Linked DNA regions of Streptomyces venezuelae. The protein of the gene in region 1 binds, or shares a complex with, the protein of each later gene. Links are inferred from orthologs where the notes say so. Each region holds a gene or a part of one and is shown on either strand. Other genes may lie near its edges. The genes, in order: secY and secG.

Region 1 (9,875 bases):
AGTCCGGGCTGGTCAGGACGATGGGACCGGCCTCCGTCAGCGCGACGGAGTGCTCCCAGTGCGAGGACCAGGTGCCGTCGGTCGTGATGACCGTCCAGTCGTCCGAAAGGACCTCCGTCTGGGCGGTACCCAGCGAGACCATGGGCTCGATCGCCAGGCACAGGCCCGGCACCAGCTTGATCCCCTTGCCCCGCTTGCGCGAGACGTAGTTCAGCAGGTGGGGGTCCATGTGCATCTCGGTCCCGATGCCGTGGCCGCCGTAGTCCTCGATGATCCCGAACTTGCCGAGGCTGTGCTCACCCGTGGAGGGGCGGGGCTGGCGCTTGATGTACGTCTCGATCGCCTTGGAGATGTCCACGAGGCGGTTGCCGAGCTTCATCGCGGCGATGCCGGCCCACATGGACTCCTCGGTCACCCGGGAGAGCTCCAGGAGCTCGGGGGCGTGACCGGTGCCCACGAACGCGGTGTACGCGGCGTCGCCGTGCCAGCCGTCCACGATCGCACCCGCGTCGATCGAGATGATGTCGCCGTCCTTGAGGACGGTCTTGTCGTCCGGGATGCCGTGGACGACGACCTCGTTCACCGAGGTGCAGATGGTCGCGGGGAAGCCGCCGTAGCCGAGGAAGTTCGACTTGGCCCCGGCGTCCGCGATGACCTTGCGGGCCACCATGTCCAGATCCCGCGTCGTGGCGCCCGGCACGGCCGCCTCACGGGTCGCGGCGTGGATCGCCGCGACGACCAGCCCTGCCTCGCGCATCTTCGCGATCTGCTCGGGGGTCTTGATCTGGACCATGGGAAATGCCTGCCCTTCCGTGCGGCTGAACCGCCGCCGCTCTCGCGGAGGTGGTTGCTCTCCGCTGTGGTTCCTCAATTATTGGCCGAGGTCGCCGTCCTACGCCTCATGCAGACGGCCGCGGCGTCTCCAGGACACCGCGGCCGTAGGCACGAACGCGTACTACTTCTTGAGCGCGTCCATCGCGCGCCTGGTGACGTCCGCGACCTCACCGAGGGCGGGGATGGTCACCAGCAGGCCCTGGGCCTTGTAGTAGTCGATGATCGGCTCGGTCTGCGTGTGGTAGACCTCCAGCCGGTTGCGGACCGTGGCCTCGGAGTCGTCGCCGCGCTGGTAGAGCTCGCCACCGCAGGTGTCGCAGACGCCCTCGGCCTTGGCCGGGGCGTACGTCACGTGGAAGACGTGCGAGGAGTCGTTGCGGCAGATCCGCCGACCGGCGATCCGCTTGACGACCTCCTCCTCCTCGACCTCCAGGTCGAGGACGGCGTCGAGCTTCATGCCCTCGGCCTGGAGCATCACGTCGAGCGCCTCGGCCTGCGAGACGTTGCGCGGGAAACCGTCGAGCAGGAAGCCGTTCACGGCGTCCGGCTGTTCCATGCGGTCCTTCGCCATGCCGATGGTCACCTCGTCGGGAACCAGGTCGCCGGCGTCCATGTACGCCTTCGCCTGCTTGCCCAGCTCGGTGCCCTGGCTGATGTTGGCCCGGAACAGGTCACCCGTGGAGATGTGCGGAATCGACAGGTTCTTGGCAAGGAACGCAGCCTGCGTTCCCTTGCCCGCACCGGGCGGTCCAACGAGGACGATTCGCATCAGCGGAGGAACCCTTCGTAATTACGCTGCTGGAGCTGGCTCTCGATCTGCTTCACGGTTTCCAGACCCACACCCACGATGATCAGGATGCTCGTCCCGCCGAACGGGAAGTTCTGGTTCGCTCCGAAGCCGGCCAACGCCATCGTCGGCACAAGAGCGATGAGACCCAGGTACAGCGACCCCGGCCAGGTGATCCGGTTGAGTACGTAGCTGAGGTACTCGGCGGTGGGCCGACCGGCGCGGATGCCCGGGATGAACCCACCATACTTCTTCATGTTGTCTGCAACTTCCTCGGGGTTGAACGAGATCGCCACGTAGAAGAACGCGAAGAAGACGATCAGGAGGAAGTAGGCGGCGATGTAGTACGGGTGGTCGCCCTTGACGAAGTGCTTCTGGATCCAGGTGGCCCAGCCCGCCTGGGACCCGCTGAACTGCACGACCAGCGCCGGGATGTACAGCAGCGACGAGGCGAAGATGACGGGGATGATGCCCGCCTGGTTCACCTTGAGCGGGATGTAGGTCGAGGTGCCGCCGTACGCACGGCGACCGATCATGCGCTTCGCGTACTGGACCGGGATCCGGCGCTGCGCCTGCTCGACGAAGACCACCAGGCACACCATCGCGAGGCCGACCAGGATGACCACGCCGAACTCGACCCAGCCGTCCGCGATCTTGCCCTGGAGCTTGATCTGCCAGAGGGCGCCGATGAAGCCGGCCGCGATCGAGATGAACATGAGGATCGACATGCCGTTGCCGATGCCGCGGTCGGTGATGAGCTCACCGAGCCACATGACGACGCAGGTACCGGCGGTCATGGTGACCACCATGACGACCGTCGTGAAGATCGAGCGGTCGGGAACGATCTCGCTGGCGGCCTGGCAGCCCTGGAACAGGGCACCGGTGCGGGCCGTGGCGACGAGGCCCGTACCCTGCAGGATCGCGAGCGCGACCGTCAGATAGCGCGTGTACTGGGTGATCTTCGCCGTGCCGGACTGGCCCTCTTTCTTGAGGGTCTCCAGCTTCGGGATGACCACGGTCAGCAGCTGCAGAATGATGCTCGCCGTGATGTAGGGCATGATGCCGAGCGCGAAGATCGTGATCTGCAGCAGCGCGCCGCCGCTGAACATGTTGACCAGGCCGAACAGCCCATTGCTGCTGCCTGCCTGCTCGACACAGATCTGAACGTTCTTGTAGCTCACGCCGGGTACCGGAACATGGGACCCGAGCCGGAACAGCACGATGATGCCGAGCGTGAAGAGCAGCTTCTTGCGCAGGTCGGGCGTCTTGAACGCCCGGGCGAACGCGGTGAGCACGGTGCCTCCTGCGACCCCCGCGCTACTGCGTCAGAGGTGACGGTCTGAGGGATCGACGAATACGACAAAGCAAAGGTGCACGCCACCTTACCGGCGAGTGTGCCTTCCGTGGAACGACCGACCGGGGATGCCCCATATGTGAGGCATCCCCGGTCGGGTTTCGAGCTATTCAGCCACTGAAATCGTCTTAGACGAGCTCGGTGACGGTGCCGCCGGCAGCGGCAATCTTCTCCTTGGCGGAGGCGGAGACGGCGTCAACCGAAACCTGCAGCGCCACGGAGATCTCGCCCTGGCCCAGGACCTTGACGAGGCTGTTCTTGCGAACCGCGCCCTTGGCGACCAGGTCGGCCACCGTGACTTCTCCACCCTCGGGGTAGAGGGCGCCGAGCTTGTCCAGGTTGACAACCTGGAACTCGGTGCGGAACGGGTTCTTGAAGCCCTTGAGCTTCGGCAGGCGCATGTGGAGGGGCATCTGCCCACCCTCGAAGCGCTGCGGGATCTGGTAACGGGCCTTCTGGCCCTTCGTACCACGACCGGCCGTCTTACCCTTCGACGCCTCACCACGACCGACACGGGTCTTCGCGGTCTTGGCGCCGGGGGCGGGACGGAGGTTGTGGGCCTTCAGCGGGCTGTTCTCAGCCATGATTAGTCAACCTCCTCAACCGTCACGAGGTGGCGGACGGTGTGAACCATTCCGCGGAACTCGGGGCGGTCCTCCTTGACGACGACGTCGTTCAGGCGCTTGAGCCCGAGCGAACGCAGCGTGTCGCGGTGGTTCTGCTTGCTGCCGATGTACGACTTCGTCTGCGTGATCTTGAGGCGAGCCATTACGCACCCGCCCCGGCACGTGCACGAAGCAGAGCCGCGGGGGCGACGTCCTCGAGGGGCAGACCACGGCGAGCCGCGATCTCCTCGGGACGCTGCAGGCCCTGGAGGGCCGCCACGGTCGCGTGCACGATGTTGATCGCGTTGTCGGAGCCCAGGGACTTCGACAGGATGTCGTGAACGCCGGCGCACTCCAGAACGGCGCGCACCGGGCCACCGGCGATAACACCGGTACCGGGGGAAGCAGGCTTCAGCAGGACGACGCCCGCAGCCTTCTCGCCCTGGATCGGGTGAGGGATGGTGCCCTGGATGCGCGGAACCTTGAAGAAGTTCTTCTTGGCTTCCTCGACACCCTTGGCGATGGCCGCGGGAACTTCCTTGGCCTTGCCGTAACCGACACCTACCGTGCCGTCACCGTCGCCCACCACGACCAGCGCGGTGAAGCTGAAGCGGCGACCACCCTTGACAACCTTGGCGACGCGGTTGATCGCGACAACGCGCTCAACGTAAGCGGTCTTCTCGGCGGCAGGGCCACCGTCGCGACCCTTCCGGTCCCGCCGCTCGCCGCCACCGGCACCGCTTCCGCGGCGCTGGGGTCCAGCCATTGGATTACCTCTCTCTGTTACGTCCGTGAGTCCCGGAACCGGGGCTTAGAACTTCAGCCCGGCTTCGCGGGCGGCGTCAGCCAGAGCGGCAATGCGCCCGGCGTATCGGTTGCCACCGCGGTCGAACACGACGGTCTCGACACCCGCAGCCTTGGCACGCTCGGCGACGAGCGCGCCGACAGCCTGGGCCTGCGAGCTCTTGTCGCCTTCGCCACCGCGGATCGAAGCGTCCAGGGTCGACGCCGACGCCAGGGTGTGGCCCTGGAGGTCGTCGATGACCTGAGCAACGATGTTGCGGTTCGAACGCGTCACGACGAGGCGCGGACGCTCCGCCGTACCCGAGACGTTCTTGCGGATGCGGATGTGGCGGCGAGCCTTGGCAGCGCGCTTGTACGCGTCGCCCTTGGCGATCTTCACACCGTATGCCATGGCTACTTACCAGCCTTTCCGACCTTGCGGCGGATGACCTCGCCGGCGTACTTGACACCCTTGGCCTTGTACGGGTCGGGCTTCCGCAGCTTGCGGATGTTGGCGGCGACCTCGCCGACCTTCTGCTTGTCGATGCCCTCGACCGTGAACTTGGTCGGCGACTCGACCTTGAAGGAGATGCCCTCGGGCGCCTCCACCAGGATCGGGTGGCTGTAACCCAGCTGGAACTCCAGGTTGGAGCCCTTCGCCAGGACACGGTAACCGACACCGCTGATCTCGAGAGCCTTGACGTATCCCGTGGTCACACCGGTGATCATGTTCGCCACCAGCGTGCGGGACAGGCCGTGCAGGGCCTTGTTCTGACGCTCGTCGTTCGGACGGGTGACGTTCAGAACGCCGTCCTCGCCCTTGGCGACGGCGATGGGAGCCTTAACGGTGTGGCTCAGGGAACCCTTGGGGCCCTTCACCGAGACCGTGCTGCCATCGATGGTGACGTCCACACCGGCGGGAACCTGGATGGGGAGCTTGCCGATTCGCGACATTGCTTTTCCTCCGTTCCCGACTACCAGACGTAGGCGAGGACTTCCCCACCTACGCCCTTCTTGCCTGCCTGCTGGCCGGTGAGCAGACCGTGCGACGTGGAGATGATCGCCACGCCCAGGCCGCCGAGCACCTTCGGCAGGTTGGTGGACTTCGCGTACACGCGCAGACCGGGCTTCGAGATCCGCTTGATGCCCGCGATGGAGCGCTCACGGTTCGGCCCGAACTTCAGCTCGAGGACGAGGTTCTTGCCGACCTCGGCGTCCTCGACCTTCCAGCCGGTGATGAAACCCTCCTGCTTGAGGATCTCTGCGATGTGCGACTTGATCTTGCTGTGCGGCATCACGACGGTGTCGTGGTACGCCGAGTTAGCGTTACGCAGACGGGTCAGCATGTCTGCGATCGGGTCAGTCATGGTCATGAAGTGGCCTTCGGCCTCTCTCGCCGGGGTTTCCTGTATGCGCCATCCCTCTCCCCACTCAGTGGCGGGACGGGTGCGGTGCGGGGACCTACGGCGTAGTAAGTCGATAGGGCGGCGGACGCCCAACCCCACAAGCCTACGGCATGCGGCGCTGGGCACCCACCGACCAGATGCTTACCGAGAGTCTCTGGAACTTCCCAAGTCCTTACGGACGGAAGGGAATTACCAGGAGCTCTTGGTCACGCCCGGCAGCTCGCCACGGTGAGCCATCTCACGAAGGCACACGCGGCACAGGCCGAACTTGCGGTACACGGAGTGGGGACGACCGCAGCGCTGGCAGCGGGTGTACGCACGCACACCGAACTTGGGCTTGCGGGCAGCCTTCGCGATGAGAGCCTTCTTCGCCATCTCGCTTACGCCTCCTTGAAGGGGAAGCCGAGGTGACGAAGGAGCGCGCGGCCCTCAGCGTCGTTGGTCGCCGTGGTGACCACGGTGATGTCCATACCCCGGGTACGGTCGATCTTGTCCTGGTCGATCTCGTGGAACATGACCTGCTCCGTGAGACCGAAGGTGTAGTTACCGCGGCCGTCGAACTGCTTCGGCGACAGACCACGGAAGTCACGGATACGCGGCAGCGCGAGCGACAGCGTACGGTCCAGGAACTCCCACATACGGTCACCACGGAGGGTGACGTGGCAGCCGATCGGCTGACCCTCGCGCAGCTTGAACTGCGCGATGGACTTGCGGGCCTTCGTGACGGCCGGCTTCTGACCGGTGATCGTCGTCAGGTCCTTGATGGCGCCGTCGATCAGCTTGGAGTCGCGGGCGGCGTCGCCCACACCCATGTTGACCACGATCTTCACGAGGCCGGGGATCTGCATGACGTTCTCGTAGGAGAACTCCTCACGCAGCTTGCCCGCGATGTCCTCGCGGTACTTCGTCTTGAGACGCGGAGTGGTAGCCATCAGATGTCCTCACCCGTCCGCTTGGCAACGCGGATCTTGTTGCCCTCGTCGTCGAAGCGGTAGCCGACGCGGGTGACGACCTTCTTGCCGTCCTTCTCCACAACCAGCTGAACGTTGCTGACGTGGACCGGGGCCTCGGTGATCACAATGCCACCGGCCTGGTTCTGCGCAGCCTTGGTGTGCTTCTTGACCCGGTTGACACCCTCGACCAGGACGCGGTTCTCGGCGGGGAAGGCGACGATGACCTTGCCCTGCTTGCCCTTGTCCTTACCGGTGATGACCTGAACCAGGTCGCCCTTCTTGATCTTCATGCTTACAGCACCTCCGGCGCGAGCGAGATGATCTTCATGAACTTCTTCTCGCGCAGCTCACGGCCCACCGGGCCGAAGATACGGGTGCCGCGAGGGTCGCCGTCGTTCTTCAGAATGACGGCGGCGTTCTCGTCGAAGCGGATGTACGAGCCGTCCTGGCGGCGACGCTCCTTGACGGTGCGAACGATGACCGCCTTGACGACGTCACCCTTCTTCACGTTGCCACCGGGGATCGCGTCCTTGACGGTGGCGACGATGACGTCACCGATGCCCGCGTAGCGGCGACCGGAACCACCGAGAACACGGATGCAAAGGATCTCCTTCGCACCAGTGTTGTCGGCGATACGCAGTCGCGACTCCTGCTGGATCACGTGTATCTCCTGTTTGTCTGCCGGTTCCCGGCGGGGGCTTCACTCCGGAGAGCGCAGCCCCCACCGAGCCTGGCGGAACGAATCCGGGGGAAACCCCCCGGACGAATTACTTGGCCTTCTCGAGGATCTCGACGATGCGCCAGCGCTTGCTCGCCGACAGCGGACGCGTCTCCATGATGAGGACGCGGTCGCCGACACCGGCAGCGTTCTGCTCGTCGTGAGCCTTGAGCTTGTTCGTACGGCGGATGACCTTGCCGTACAGGGCGTGCTTGACGCGGTCCTCGACGGCGACGACGACGGTCTTGTCCATCTTGTCGCTGACGACCAGACCCTCACGGGTCTTGCGGAAACCGCGCTCGGTCTTCTCAGTCACGTTGTTCTCGCTCATCAGGCGCTCTCCACCGTCTCGATACCGAGCTCACGCTCGTGCATCAGGGTGTAGATGCGAGCGATGTCCTTACGGACGGACTTGAGCCGGCCGTTGTTCTCCAGCTGACCCGTGGCCGCCTGGAAGCGGAGCTTGAACAGCTCCTCCTTGGCCTCGCGCAGCTTGCCAACGAGCTCTTCGTTGCCGAGCTCGCGCAGCTCGGACGCCTTGGTACCGGCCGCCATCACGACTCACCTGCCTCGCGCTTGACGATCCGGCACTTCATCGGCAGCTTGTGAGCCGCACGAGTGAGGGCCTCACGCGCAATCTTCTCGTTCGGGTAGGACAGCTCGAACATGACCCGACCCGGGTGCACGTTCGCGATCCACCACTCCGGCGAACCCTTACCGGAACCCATGCGGGTCTCGGCCGGCTTCTTCGTGAGCGGGCGGTCCGGGTAGATGTTGATCCAGACCTTGCCGCCACGCTTGATGTGGCGGGTCATGGCGATACGAGCGGACTCGATCTGGCGGTTCGTCACGTAGGCGGGGGTAAGCGCCTGGATGCCGTACTCGCCGAACGAGACCTCAGTACCGCCCTTGGCCATACCGCTGCGCTTCGGGTGGTGCTGCTTGCGGTGCTTGACCCTACGAGGGATCAGCATGACGGTCAGGCCTCCGTTCCGGTGCTCTCGGCCGGAGCGGCGGCGGGAGCGTCGGCCTTGGGGGCCTCGGCACCAGCAGCCTGCTGCGGCTTGCGGCCACCACGGCCGCCGCGCTCGCCACCACGGCCACCACGGCCGGCGGGACGGTCGCCAGCGCCCTGCGCGCCACGGGCCGGGCGGTTACCCGCACGGGCCGCAGCGTTCTCGGCGCGAACCTCGGCGATGTTCTTGACGTCGCCCTTGTAGATCCAGACCTTCACACCGATACGGCCGAAGGTGGTCTTGGCCTCGAAGAAGCCGTAGTCCACGTTCGCGCGCAGCGTGTGCAGCGGCACACGACCCTCGCGGTAGAACTCGGAGCGGGACATCTCGGCGCCGCCGAGACGGCCGCCACACTGGATCTTGATGCCCTTGGCGCCGGCCTTCATCGTGCCCTGCATGCTCTTACGCATGGCGCGACGGAAGGAGACGCGGGAGGAGAGCTGCTCGGCGACGGCCTGGGCCACCAGCTGAGCGTCGAGCTCCGGGTTCTTGACCTCGAGGATGTTCAGCTGGACCTGCTTGCCGGTCAGCTTCTCCAGGTCACCGCGGATGCGGTCCGCCTCGGCGCCGCGGCGGCCGATGACGATGCCAGGACGGGCGGTGTGGATGTCCACACGCACGCGGTCACGGGTGCGCTCGATCTCAACCTTCGAGATGCCGGCGCGCTCCATGCCGGACGTCATCATCCGACGGATGGCGACGTCTTCCTTGACGTAGTCCTTGTACAGCTTGTCGGCGTACCAACGCGACTTGAAGTCGGTGGTGATGCCGAGTCGGAACCCGTGCGGGTTTACCTTCTGGCCCATTACCGGGAACCTTCCTTGCTGCTGACGACCACGGTGATGTGGCTGGTCCGCTTGCGGATCCGGTAGGCACGGCCCTGGGCACGCGGACGGAACCGCTTCAGGGTCGGGCCCTCGTCCACGTACGCCTCGCTGATGACCAGCGTGGAGGCGTCCGGGTGGTTGTAGTTGTGTGCGGCGTTGGCGATGGCGCTGTCCAGCACCTTGCCAACCGGCACGCTCGCGGCCTGCGGGGCGAAACGCAGGACCGCCTGAGCCTCCGTGGCATCCATGCCACGGATAAGGTCCACCACGCGGCGGGCCTTCATGGGCGTGACGCGGATGTACCGCGCCTGGGCCCTGGCTTCCATGGTTGTCCCTTCGGTGTAAGTCATAGTCGTAACCACCCCGCCTTTAGCGGCGCTTCGACTTCCGGTCGTCCTTGACGTGGCCGCGGAAGGTGCGAGTCGGCGAGAACTCGCCGAGCTTGTGGCCGACCATCGACTCGGTGACGAACACCGGGACGTGGGTCTTGCCGTTGTGCACCGCGATGGTGTGACCCAGCATGCTGGGGATGATCATCGAGCGACGGGACCAGGTCTTGATGACGTTCTTGGTGCCGGCTTCGTTCTGGACG
Region 2 (10,024 bases), 2.6 Mb from region 1 along the record:
GGACGTCCTGGTGATCGCGGAAGAGGGGGCCAAGGCCCAGCACGCCCAGGCCTACGTCGACGCCCTGCGCGCCAACGGCAGTTCCGCGGCGGTCTGGGACGTCGCCGTCCAGGGCGTCCCGCACCACCTCGGGGTCCTCTCCCACTTCGGTACGGCCGTCCACTACACGGGGGCCAAGACCCCGGGCGGCGAGACGCAGTTGGCGGTGCGCGACTTCCTGAACGAGGGCGGCAAGCTGATCGAGGCCGGTGAGCTGGCGGGCGGCAACGCCCAGGTCGGCCGCGCCGTGACCAACGACTTCAGCCAGTACTGGCTGGGCGCGTACAGCCGTACGAGCACCCCCGGGGCCACCGGCTTCGCCGGCGCCGGCGCGCTGAACGGGGCGCGGGGCGGCGTCGGGGACGCGGCGGGCAACCCGCTGAACGCCCCCGGCGGGTACACCGTGACCTCCGAGACCCTGGCGCCCGCGCAGTTCCCGCAGTTCAAGAGCGCCCAGGCGGGAGCCTTCACCGGAGTCGTGAACCCGTACGCCCCCTACGCCGGCGCCGGCATGGCCGCGGCCCTGCACGCCGACGACGACTGGAAGCGCCTCGTCCGTACGGTCGACCTCACCGGGGTCACCGCGGCCGACCAGCCGCAGCTCAAGCTGGCGCTCAACTGGAACGTCGAGGAGGGCTACGACCACGCCGCCCTGGAGGCCCGGACCGCAGGCGGCGACGACTGGAACACCCTGCGGGACACGGGCGGCCTCACCAGCTCCACCGTCCCGGAGGAGTGCGCGGCCGGGTTCTTCGTCAACGGCCACCCCTTCCTGCGCCACTACCTCACCCTCGACGCCGGCGGCTGCACCCCGCAGGGCACCAGCGGCACGTGGAACAGCTTCACCGGCTCCTCCGGCGGATGGAAGCAGGTCTCCTTCGACCTGAGCGCCTACGCCGGCAAGACCGTAGAGCTCTCGCTCTCCTACATCACCGACCCGGGCTCGGGCGGACGCGGCGTCTTCGCGGACGAGGCCCGCCTCTCCCTCAGGGGAGCGGACCAGCCCGTCGAGGGATTCGAGACCTCCCTCGGGGCCTGGACGGCGCAGGCCGCACCGGCCGGGAGCCCCGAAGTTCCCGGCGACTGGGCCCGGTCCGGGGAGCTGTTCAAGTCCTACGCGGCGGTGACCACCCGTGACACGGTGCTGCTGGGCTTCGGCCTGGAGCACCTGTCCTCCGCGGCGGACCGTGCCCTACTCGTCGGTAAGGCGCTGCGCACACTGCACCGCTGAGCGTGGGCCCGGCCCCTCACTCACCCTGAGTGACGGGAGCCGGAGTCCGGCGGTCCCGTTCCGCAGTGTCCGGAACGGGACCGCCGCAGGAGTACCCCCGGGAACAAGGGGGAGTGTCAGGTCCCGACCGATGTCACCCAAAAGCTCACGGAGAGGTAGGGTCGTAAGCGGTCGGGGACATCCCATTTCAACTCGCCGGCGCTCTTACCGGCGCACCAACGAGGAGATCGGTTCGTGACGATCCGCGTAGGCATCAATGGTTTTGGTCGAATTGGCCGCAACTACTTTCGGGCGCTCCTGGAGCAGGGAGCGGACATCGAGATCGTCGGTGTCAACGACCTGACTGACAACGCCACCCTGGTGCACCTTCTCAAGTACGACACCATCCTGGGCCGCCTCAAGGCCGAGGTCTCCCACACCGACGACACCATCACGGTCGGCGGGAACACCTTCAAGACCTTTGCCGAGCGCGACCCCGCGAACCTTCCCTGGGGCGAGCTGGGCGCCGACATCGTCATCGAGTCCACCGGCATCTTCACGAAGAAGGCCGACGCCGCCAAGCACATCGCGGCCGGCGCGAAGAAGGTCCTCATCTCGGCTCCGGCCAAGGACGAGGACATCACCATCGTGATGGGTGTCAACCAGGACAAGTACGACGCGGCGAACCACCACGTCATCTCCAACGCCTCCTGCACCACCAACTGCGTGGCGCCGATGGCCAAGGTCCTCGACGAGAACTTCGGCATCGTCAAGGGCATGATGACGACGGTCCACGCGTACACGAACGACCAGCGCATCCTGGACTTCCCGCACTCGGACCTGCGCCGCGCCCGCGCAGCCGCCGAGAACATCATCCCGACCTCCACCGGTGCCGCGAAGGCCACCGCGCTGGTCCTCCCGCAGCTCAAGGGCAAGCTCGACGGCATCGCCATGCGCGTCCCGGTCCCGACCGGATCGGTGACGGACCTGGTGCTGGAGCTCTCCCGCGAGACCACGGTGGAAGAGATCAACGCGGCCTTCCAGAAGGCTTCGGAGGGGCAGCTCAAGGGCATCCTCGACTACACCGAGGACGCGATCGTCTCTTCCGACATCGTGAACTGGCCCGCGTCCTGCACCTTCGACTCCTCCCTGACCATGGTTCAGGACGGTACGCAGGTCAAGGTCGTCGGCTGGTACGACAACGAGTGGGGCTACTCCAACCGTCTCGTCGACCTCACCGTCTTCGTCGGCGGTCAGCTCTAAGAACGTAGGGCAAGGCACCACGATGTGAAGCACAGGGTCCGAGCAGCGCGACGATGCGCCGCACGGGCCCTGTTGCTTGCCTCGTCATTTCCTTCCTCGCCCTTCGAGTGAAGGCTCAAAGGAGTAGAAACACATGAAGACCATCGATGAACTGCTCGCCGAAGGCGTCAAGGGCAAGCGGGTCCTCGTCCGCGCGGACCTGAACGTCCCGCTGGCCGAGGGCACCATCACCGACGACGGCCGCATCCGCGCCGTCCAGCCCACGATCGCGAAGCTCGCCGAGGCCGGCGCCCGCGTGATCGTGGCCTCGCACCTGGGCCGGCCGAAGGGCACGGGCGTCGAGCCCGCGTTCTCGCTCGCCCCGGCCGCCACGCGCCTCGGCGAACTGCTCGGTGCGGACGTGGCGTTCGCCACCGACACCGTCGGCGCCTCCGCCAAGGAGACCGTCGCGGCCCTGACCGACGGACAGGTCGCCGTCATCGAGAACCTGCGCTTCAACGCCGGTGAGACCTCGAAGGACGACGCCGAGCGCGGCGCCTTCGCGGACCAGCTCGCGGAGCTCGCCGACATCTACGTGGGCGACGGCTTCGGCGCCGTGCACCGCAAGCACGCCTCGGTCTTCGACCTCCCCGCCCGCCTCCCGCAGGCGGTCGGCTACCTCATCGCCACCGAGGTCGGCGTCCTGAAGAAGCTGACCGCCGAGGTCGAGCGCCCCTACGTGGTGGTCCTCGGCGGCGCCAAGGTCTCCGACAAGCTCGCCGTCATCGACGAGCTGCTCGGCAAGGCGAACCGCATCCTCATCGGCGGCGGCATGGCCTACACCTTCCTCTACGCCAAGGGCTACGAGGTCGGCATCTCCCTGCTCCAGAAGGACCAGGTGGAGGTCGTCAAGGAGTACATGAAGCGCGCCGAGGAGACCGGGGTCGAGCTCGTGCTCCCGGTCGACGTGCTGGTCTCCGCGGAGTTCCCGGACCTCAAGGGCAAGACCCCGGCCACCTTCGAGATCGTCGACGCGGACAAGATCCCCGCCGACAAGGAGGGCCTGGACATCGGCCCCAGGACGCGCGAGCTGTACGCGTCGAAGATCGCCGACGCCAGGACCGTCTTCTGGAACGGCCCGGTGGGCGTCTTCGAGCACCCCGACTACGCCGGGGGCACCGCGGCCGTCGCCCAGGCCCTGCTCGACAGCAGCGCCTTCACCGTCGTCGGCGGTGGCGACAGTGCCGCCGCGGTCCGCATCCTGGGCTTCGACGAGAATGCATTCGGCCACATCTCGACCGGTGGCGGCGCCTCCCTCGAATACCTCGAGGGCAAGACGCTCCCCGGCCTCGCCGCCCTGGAGGGCTGAACCCGTATGACCACGCGCACCCCGCTCATGGCGGGCAACTGGAAGATGAACCTCAACCACCTGGAGGCCATCGCCCACGTCCAGAAGCTCGCCTTCGCCCTCACCGACAAGGACTACGACGCCGTCGAGGTCGCGGTCCTGCCGCCCTTCGTCGACCTGCGCTCGGTCCAGACCCTGGTCGACGGCGACAAGCTGAAGATCAAGTACGGCGCCCAGGACATCTCGGCGCACGACTCCGGTGCCTACACCGGTGAGATCTCCGGCCCGATGCTGTCCAAGCTGAAGTGCGCGTTCGTGGCCGTCGGCCACAGCGAGCGCCGCCAGTACCACGGCGAGACCGACGAGGTCTGCAACGCCAAGGTCAAGGCCGCCTACCGGCACGGGATCACCCCGATCCTGTGCGTCGGCGAGGGCCTGGACGTCCGCAAGGCCGGCGAGCAGGTCGCCTACACCCTCAGGCAGCTCGACGGCGGCCTCGAAGGCGTCCCGGCCGAGCAGGTCGAGTCCATCGTGATCGCCTACGAGCCCGTCTGGGCCATCGGGACCGGCGAGGTCGCCACTCCCGACGACGCCCAGGAGGTCTGCGGGGCGATCCGCGGCCGTCTCGCCGAGCTGTACTCGCAGGAGCTGGCCGACAAGGTCCGCATCCAGTACGGCGGCTCCGTGAAGTCCGGGAACATCGCGGCGATCATGGCCCAGCCCGACGTCGACGGCGCCCTCATCGGCGGCGCTGCGCTGGACGCGGAGGAGTTCGTCAAGATCGTCCGCTTCCGCGACCAGTGAGTATGCGGTAGGGCGGATCCGTCGTACCCTTGCGGGGGCCAGAGGCTGATGCATCAGCCCCTGGCCCCCGTGCACATCTCGCAAAGCCGGAAAGCCCGAAAAAGCCAGAAAGTAGGAATCAGCCGTGATTATGGGGTTCTCGATCGCCCTGATCGTCTTCAGCGCCCTGCTGATGCTGCTCGTGCTGATGCACAAGGGCAAGGGCGGCGGCCTCTCCGACATGTTCGGCGGCGGCATGCAGTCGTCGGTCGGCGGTTCCTCCGTCGCGGAGCGCAACCTGGACCGCATCACCGTGGTCATCGGTCTGCTGTGGTTCGCGTGCATCGTCGCGCTCGGCCTGCTGACGAAGTCGGGCAGCTGACCGTTCTGGCCATTCCGGCAGTCCGGTCGGCGCCGCCCGGCCTATCATGAGGTCCTGCGCCCTGGTTGCGGAACGAGTTATTCTGCTCCCCCACCCGAGGGGATGATCCCGCGAGTTGGGCTCTACGTACCCGGGGCGTTTCAGCAGGAACATCCTCACGCTTGGCGGCACCATCACGCAGGGGAGTTACGACCGTGGCAAGTGGCAACGCGATCCGTGGTAGCCGGGTCGGAGCGGGGCCGATGGGTGAGGCGGAGCGCGGCGAGTCCGCGCCCCGCCTGCGCATCTCCTTCTGGTGCTCTAACGGGCACGAGACGCAGCCGAGCTTCGCCAGCGACGCGCAGGTGCCGGACACCTGGGACTGCCCGCGCTGCGGGTTCCCGGCCGGCCAGGACCGGGACAACCCGCCCGCGCCGCCGCGCACCGAGCCGTACAAGACGCACCTGGCGTACGTACGGGAACGGCGCTCGGACGCCGACGGCGAGGCGATCCTCGCCGAGGCGCTCGCCAAGCTCCGCGGCGAGATCTGAGACGGATCGAAGAGTGTGACGCGAGGCCCGGTCCCGCAGGAACTTCTCCTGTGGGACCGGGCCTCTTTGTGTGCGTTCTGCCGCTTGTGATCCCTTAAGTTGGTGAACGGCGGGGCACGACAGGACGGAAGAAGTGGGTTGATGTCCGAGATGAACGCAGGCACGCGTACGAAGCTGAACCGGACGCCGGAGTGGCTGGCACTCGGCAAGCACCGGGAGGTGTTCGGGCAGACGCATCTGCGGGAGCTGTTCGAGGAGAATCCCGGCCGCGGCGCCGGCTACACCCTGCAGGTCGGAGACCTGCACATCGACTACTCCAAGCACCTCGTCACCGACGAGACGCTCGCGCTGCTCCACGAGCTGGCCGAGGCCACGGGCGTGGCCGGGCTGCGCGAGGCGATGTTCCGCGGCGAGAAGATCAACACGACCGAGGACCGGGCGGTGCTGCACACCGCCCTGCGCGCACCGGCGGACGCGACCGTCGAGGTCGACGGCGAGGACGTCGTCACGGGCGTGCACGCCGTCCTCGACAAGATGGCGGACTTCTCCGACCGGATCAGGTCGGGAGCGTGGACCGGCTTCACCGGCAAGCGCATCAAGAACGTCGTCAACATCGGCATCGGCGGCTCCGACCTCGGACCGGCCATGGCGTACGAGGCCCTGCGCGCCTTCACCGACCGCGAGCTGACGGTGCGCTTCGTATCCAACGTCGACGGCGCCGACCTGCACGAGGCCGTGCGGGACCTGGACCCGGCCGAGACGCTGTTCATCATCGCCTCCAAGACCTTCACCACCATCGAGACCATCACCAACGCCACTTCGGCGCGCGGCTGGCTGCTCGCGGGGCTCGGCGGGGACCAGGCCGCCGTGGCCCGCCACTTCGTGGCGCTGTCGACCAACGCCGAGAAGGTCACCGACTTCGGCATCGATCCGGCCAACATGTTCGAGTTCTGGGACTGGGTCGGCGGACGCTACTCCTTCGACTCCGCCATCGGCCTCTCCCTGATGATCGCGATCGGCCCGGCCGCCTTCCGGGAGATGCTCGGCGGCTTCCACGCCATGGACGAGCACTTCCGTACGGCGCCCGCGCACCAGAACGCCCCGCTGCTGATGGGCCTGTTGGGGATCTGGTACGGCGCCTTCTTCGACGCCCAGTCGCACGCGGTGCTCCCGTACAGCCACTACCTCTCGCGCTTCACGGCCTACTTGCAGCAGCTGGACATGGAGTCCAACGGCAAGTCCGTGGACCGCGACGGCAATCCGGTGGAGTGGCAGACCGGTCCGGTGGTCTGGGGCACGCCCGGCACCAACGGACAGCACGCCTACTACCAGCTGATCCACCAGGGGACGAAGGTGATCCCCGCGGACTTCATCGGCTTCGCCCGGCCGGTGGCGGAGCTGGAGGCCGCCCCGGCGGCCCAGCACGACCTGCTGATGGCGAACTTCTTCGCGCAGACCCAGGCACTGGCCTTCGGCAAGACGGCCGACGAGGTGCGCGCCGAGGGCGCCCCGGAGTCGCTGGTCCCGCACAAGACCTTCCACGGGAACCACCCGACGACCACCATCCTGGCGGGAGAGCTCTCCCCGTCGGTGCTGGGCCAGCTGATCGCGCTCTACGAGCACAAGGTGTTCGTCCAGGGCGCGGTGTGGAACATCGACTCCTTCGACCAGTGGGGCGTCGAACTCGGCAAGGTGCTCGCCAAGCGGGTCGAGCCCGCACTGAGCGAGGGCGCCGACGTGCCGGGGCTGGACGCCTCGACGAAGGCCCTGGTGGCCACGTACCGGAAGCTGCGCGGCCGTAGCTGACCCGGGTACGAGAAGGGCCCGCCTCCCGGAACCGGGAGGCGGGCCCTTCCGCGTCGGCCACGGTCAGGAAGAGGCCGGAGGATACATCCCCGTAGGGAGCTTGGCCGCGGCCGCCCGGTCCAGGAGCCACAGGGTGCGCGAGCGGCCGTACGCCTCCGCGGCCGGGGCCTGGACCCCGCCCGCGCCGCCGAGGGCCAGGGAGACCGCCCCGGCCTTGTCCTCACCCGCGGCCAGCAGCCAGACCTCACGGGCCGCCCGGATCGCCGGGAGCGTGAGCGAGATCCGGGTGGGCGGGGGCTTCGGGGCGCCGTGGACGCCGACCACCGTGCGCTCGGTCTCGCGGGCCGCCGGGTGCTCCGGGAACAGCGAGGCCACGTGCGTGTCCGGGCCCACGCCCAGCATCAGCACGTCGAAGGTGGGGACCGGACCGTGGTCCTCCGGACCGGCCGCCTTCGCCAGCTCGGCCGCGTAGGAAGCCGCAGCCGCGTCCACGTCGCCCCCGTACGGACCGTCCGAGGCCGGCATCACGTGCACGCGGGCGGGGTCCACCGGGACCGCGTCCAGGAGGGCCTCGCGGGCCTGCGTGTGGTTGCGCTCGGGGTCGTCGGCGGGGACGTACCGCTCGTCGCCCCACCACAGGTCCAGCCGGGACCAGTCGACCGCGTCCCGCGCCGGGGCGGCGGCCAGTGCCGCGAGCAGGCCGTTGCCGTTGCGTCCGCCGGTGAGGACGACGGACGCGGTGCCGCGGGCCGTCTGCGCGTCCACGATCTTCGTGATGAGCCGGGCCGCGGTGGCCTGGGCCATCAGTTCCTTGTCCCGGTGGACGACGACCTGGGGAGTCGTCATACCCATGTGCTTCCGCCTTCTTGGTCGTGCGGGTACCGCTGCGCGGAGCCGTCCCCGCCCCGCCCTTTCGCCGTTTCCCGGGGCTCCGCCCCGGACCCCGCGCCTCAAGCGCCGGCGAGGCTGGATCTTCCAGCCCGTCCGGCGTTTGAGGACCGGGTCCGGGCGGAGCCCGGTTTCGGGAAGGGGCGGGGCGGGGAGGCCCCGCAGGGCCCCGTTACTTGGCCGCGGTCTTCTTCGCCGGCTTGGCGGCCGGCTTCGAGGGCTCGGCCTTGGCCTCAGCGGCGGCCTCGGCCTTGGCGGGAGCCTCGGGCTCCGCCGGCTCCGCCGACGACGCCTCCAGCCGCGCCACGCCGAACTTCAGCGAGGCCTCGTACGTGTTGTCCGGGTCCAGCCGGCGCAGCTCCTCCGCCAGGAGCTCGGCCGTGTCGCGGCGCTTGAGCGCCACCGCACGGTCGGGCTGTCCCGGCATGCACAGCGTGGCCAGCGCGCCGTCCGCCCGGTCCAGGACGATGTCGCCGTCCTTGGTGGACAGGCGTACGGCCGTCAGCCCCGGGCCCGACGACAGCGTGCGCTTGACGGGGACCTGCAGCCGGTCCGCCAGCCACATGGCCAGCAGCTCACAGCTCGGGTTCTCGTCCTCGCCCTCGACGGTCGCCGAGACGACCGACAGGGCCTGCTGGTCCAGCGCGGCCGCCAGCATGGAGCGCCACGGGGTGATCCGGGTCCACGACAGGTCCGTGTCCCCGGGGGCGTACGCCCCCGCCCGGCCGCCGAGCGCCCTGATCGGGTCCTCGCAGGAGTACGTGTCCGTGATCCGGCGCTGTCCCAGCGCGCCCAGCGGATCACCCGCCAGGTCCGTGGGGGCACCGTCCGGCCACCAGACGACCACGGGGGCGTCCGGCAGGAGCAGCGGGAGAACCACCGACTGGGCGTGGTCGACCAGTTCGCCGTGAAGGCGGAGCACCACCGTTTCCCCGCTGCCCGAGTCCGCCCCGACGCGGACTTCCGCGTCGAGCCGGGCGTCGCGGCGGCTGCGGGGGGAGCGGCTGGCCCGCTTGATGACGACGACGATCCGCGAGGGGTGTTCGTGGGACGCGTCGTTCGCCGACTTGAGCGCGTCGTACGCGTTCTCCTCGTCGGTCACGATCACCAGCGTGAGGACCATGCCGATGGCCGGCGTGCCGATGTCCCGGCGTGCCTGCACCATCGCGGCATTGATCTTGCTGGAGTTGGTCTCCGTGAGGTCGATCTTCATGGCCGGCGCCAGCTCCGTCCGTCTCGTGCGAGCATCTCGTCCGCCTCGACCGGCCCCCAGGTGCCCGACGGGTACTGCGCGGGCTTGCCGTGCTTGTCCCAGTACTCCTCGATCGGGTCGAGGATGTTCCAGGACAGTTCGACTTCCTGGTGACGCGGGAAGAGGTTCGCGTCGCCGAGGAGCACGTCGAGGATCAGCCGCTCGTACGCCTCGGGGCTCGACTCCGTGAAGGACTCGCCGTAGGCGAAGTCCATCGTGACGTCCCGGACCTCCATGGAGGTGCCCGGAACCTTGGAGCCGAAGCGGACCGTCACGCCCTCGTCCGGCTGGACCCGGATGACCAGGGCGTTCTGCCCCAGTTCCTCGGTCGCGCCCGACTCGAACGGCAGGTACGGGGCCCGCTTGAAGACGACCGCGATCTCCGTCACCCGGCGGCCCAGGCGCTTGCCCGTCCGCAGGTAGAAGGGGACGCCCGCCCAGCGGCGGTTGTTGATCTCCAGGCGGATGGCCGCGTAGGTGTCGGTCTTCGACTTGGGGTCGATGCCGTCCTCTTCGAGGTACCCGACGACCTTCTCGCCGCCCT

Evidence for each region.
Region 2: the proteins of secY (region 1) and secG are in contact, whole or in part, in a crystal structure (PDB 5AWW), measured with the Thermus thermophilus proteins. The link is inferred for Streptomyces venezuelae from one-to-one orthologs. Residues at the interface, in WP_096411648.1 of Thermus thermophilus: Leu14, Gln16, Arg17, Phe20, Ile34, Pro35, Pro37, Ile72, Arg108, Arg109, Asn112, Gln113, Arg116, Ile117, Ile120, Pro145, Gly146, Trp147, Phe152, Phe155, Val156, Val159, Thr160, Val162, Ala163, Gly164, Ala166, Leu167, Trp170, Glu173; in WP_223903268.1 of Thermus thermophilus: Tyr5, Ile9, Tyr12, Leu13, Ala16, Leu19, Val20, Val23, Leu24, Gln26, Glu27, Pro28, Gln30, Gly31, Ala32, Asp34, Leu35, Met36, Gly37, Gly38, Ser39, Ala40, Asp41, Leu42, Phe43, Ala45, Arg46, Val48, Tyr53, Thr56.

Annotation. Positions count from the first base shown.
Region 1 is NZ_CP029189.1:4,462,990-4,472,864, reverse strand. Bases 760-3,553 are described here. They hold secY (preprotein translocase subunit SecY), read right to left. Parts: upstream 2,917-3,553; coding sequence 1,603-2,916; downstream 760-1,602. Other genes in these bases: rplO (50S ribosomal protein L15), read right to left, coding at 3,104-3,553; DEJ51_RS19945 (adenylate kinase), read right to left, coding at 956-1,603; map (type I methionyl aminopeptidase), read right to left, coding at 760-793. In the rest of the region: more of map, read right to left, coding at 1-759; more of rplO, read right to left, coding at 3,554-3,559; rpmD (50S ribosomal protein L30), read right to left, coding at 3,562-3,744; rpsE (30S ribosomal protein S5), read right to left, coding at 3,744-4,346; rplR (50S ribosomal protein L18), read right to left, coding at 4,392-4,775; rplF (50S ribosomal protein L6), read right to left, coding at 4,778-5,317; rpsH (30S ribosomal protein S8), read right to left, coding at 5,338-5,736; DEJ51_RS19900 (type Z 30S ribosomal protein S14), read right to left, coding at 5,959-6,144; rplE (50S ribosomal protein L5), read right to left, coding at 6,150-6,701; rplX (50S ribosomal protein L24), read right to left, coding at 6,701-7,012; rplN (50S ribosomal protein L14), read right to left, coding at 7,015-7,383; rpsQ (30S ribosomal protein S17), read right to left, coding at 7,490-7,771; rpmC (50S ribosomal protein L29), read right to left, coding at 7,771-7,995; rplP (50S ribosomal protein L16), read right to left, coding at 7,995-8,414; rpsC (30S ribosomal protein S3), read right to left, coding at 8,420-9,262; rplV (50S ribosomal protein L22), read right to left, coding at 9,262-9,609; rpsS (30S ribosomal protein S19), read right to left, coding at 9,653-9,875. UniProt on the Bacillus subtilis protein: The central subunit of the protein translocation channel SecYEG. Consists of two halves formed by TMs 1-5 and 6-10.
Region 2 is NZ_CP029189.1:1,836,753-1,846,776, reverse strand. What follows is about bases 3,446-6,388. They hold secG (preprotein translocase subunit SecG), read left to right. Parts: upstream 3,446-4,773; coding sequence 4,774-5,004; downstream 5,005-6,388. Other genes in these bases: pgi (glucose-6-phosphate isomerase), read left to right, coding at 5,685-6,388; DEJ51_RS07705 (RNA polymerase-binding protein RbpA), read left to right, coding at 5,199-5,534; tpiA (triose-phosphate isomerase), read left to right, coding at 3,867-4,643; DEJ51_RS07720 (phosphoglycerate kinase), read left to right, coding at 3,446-3,860. In the rest of the region: DEJ51_RS07730 (M14 family metallopeptidase), read left to right, coding at 1-1,270; gap (type I glyceraldehyde-3-phosphate dehydrogenase), read left to right, coding at 1,505-2,512; more of DEJ51_RS07720, read left to right, coding at 2,646-3,445; more of pgi, read left to right, coding at 6,389-7,340; pgl (6-phosphogluconolactonase), read right to left, coding at 7,404-8,186; glucose-6-phosphate dehydrogenase assembly protein OpcA, read right to left, coding at 8,401-9,441; zwf (glucose-6-phosphate dehydrogenase), read right to left, coding at 9,438-10,024. UniProt on the Bacillus subtilis protein: Involved in protein export. Participates in an early event of protein translocation.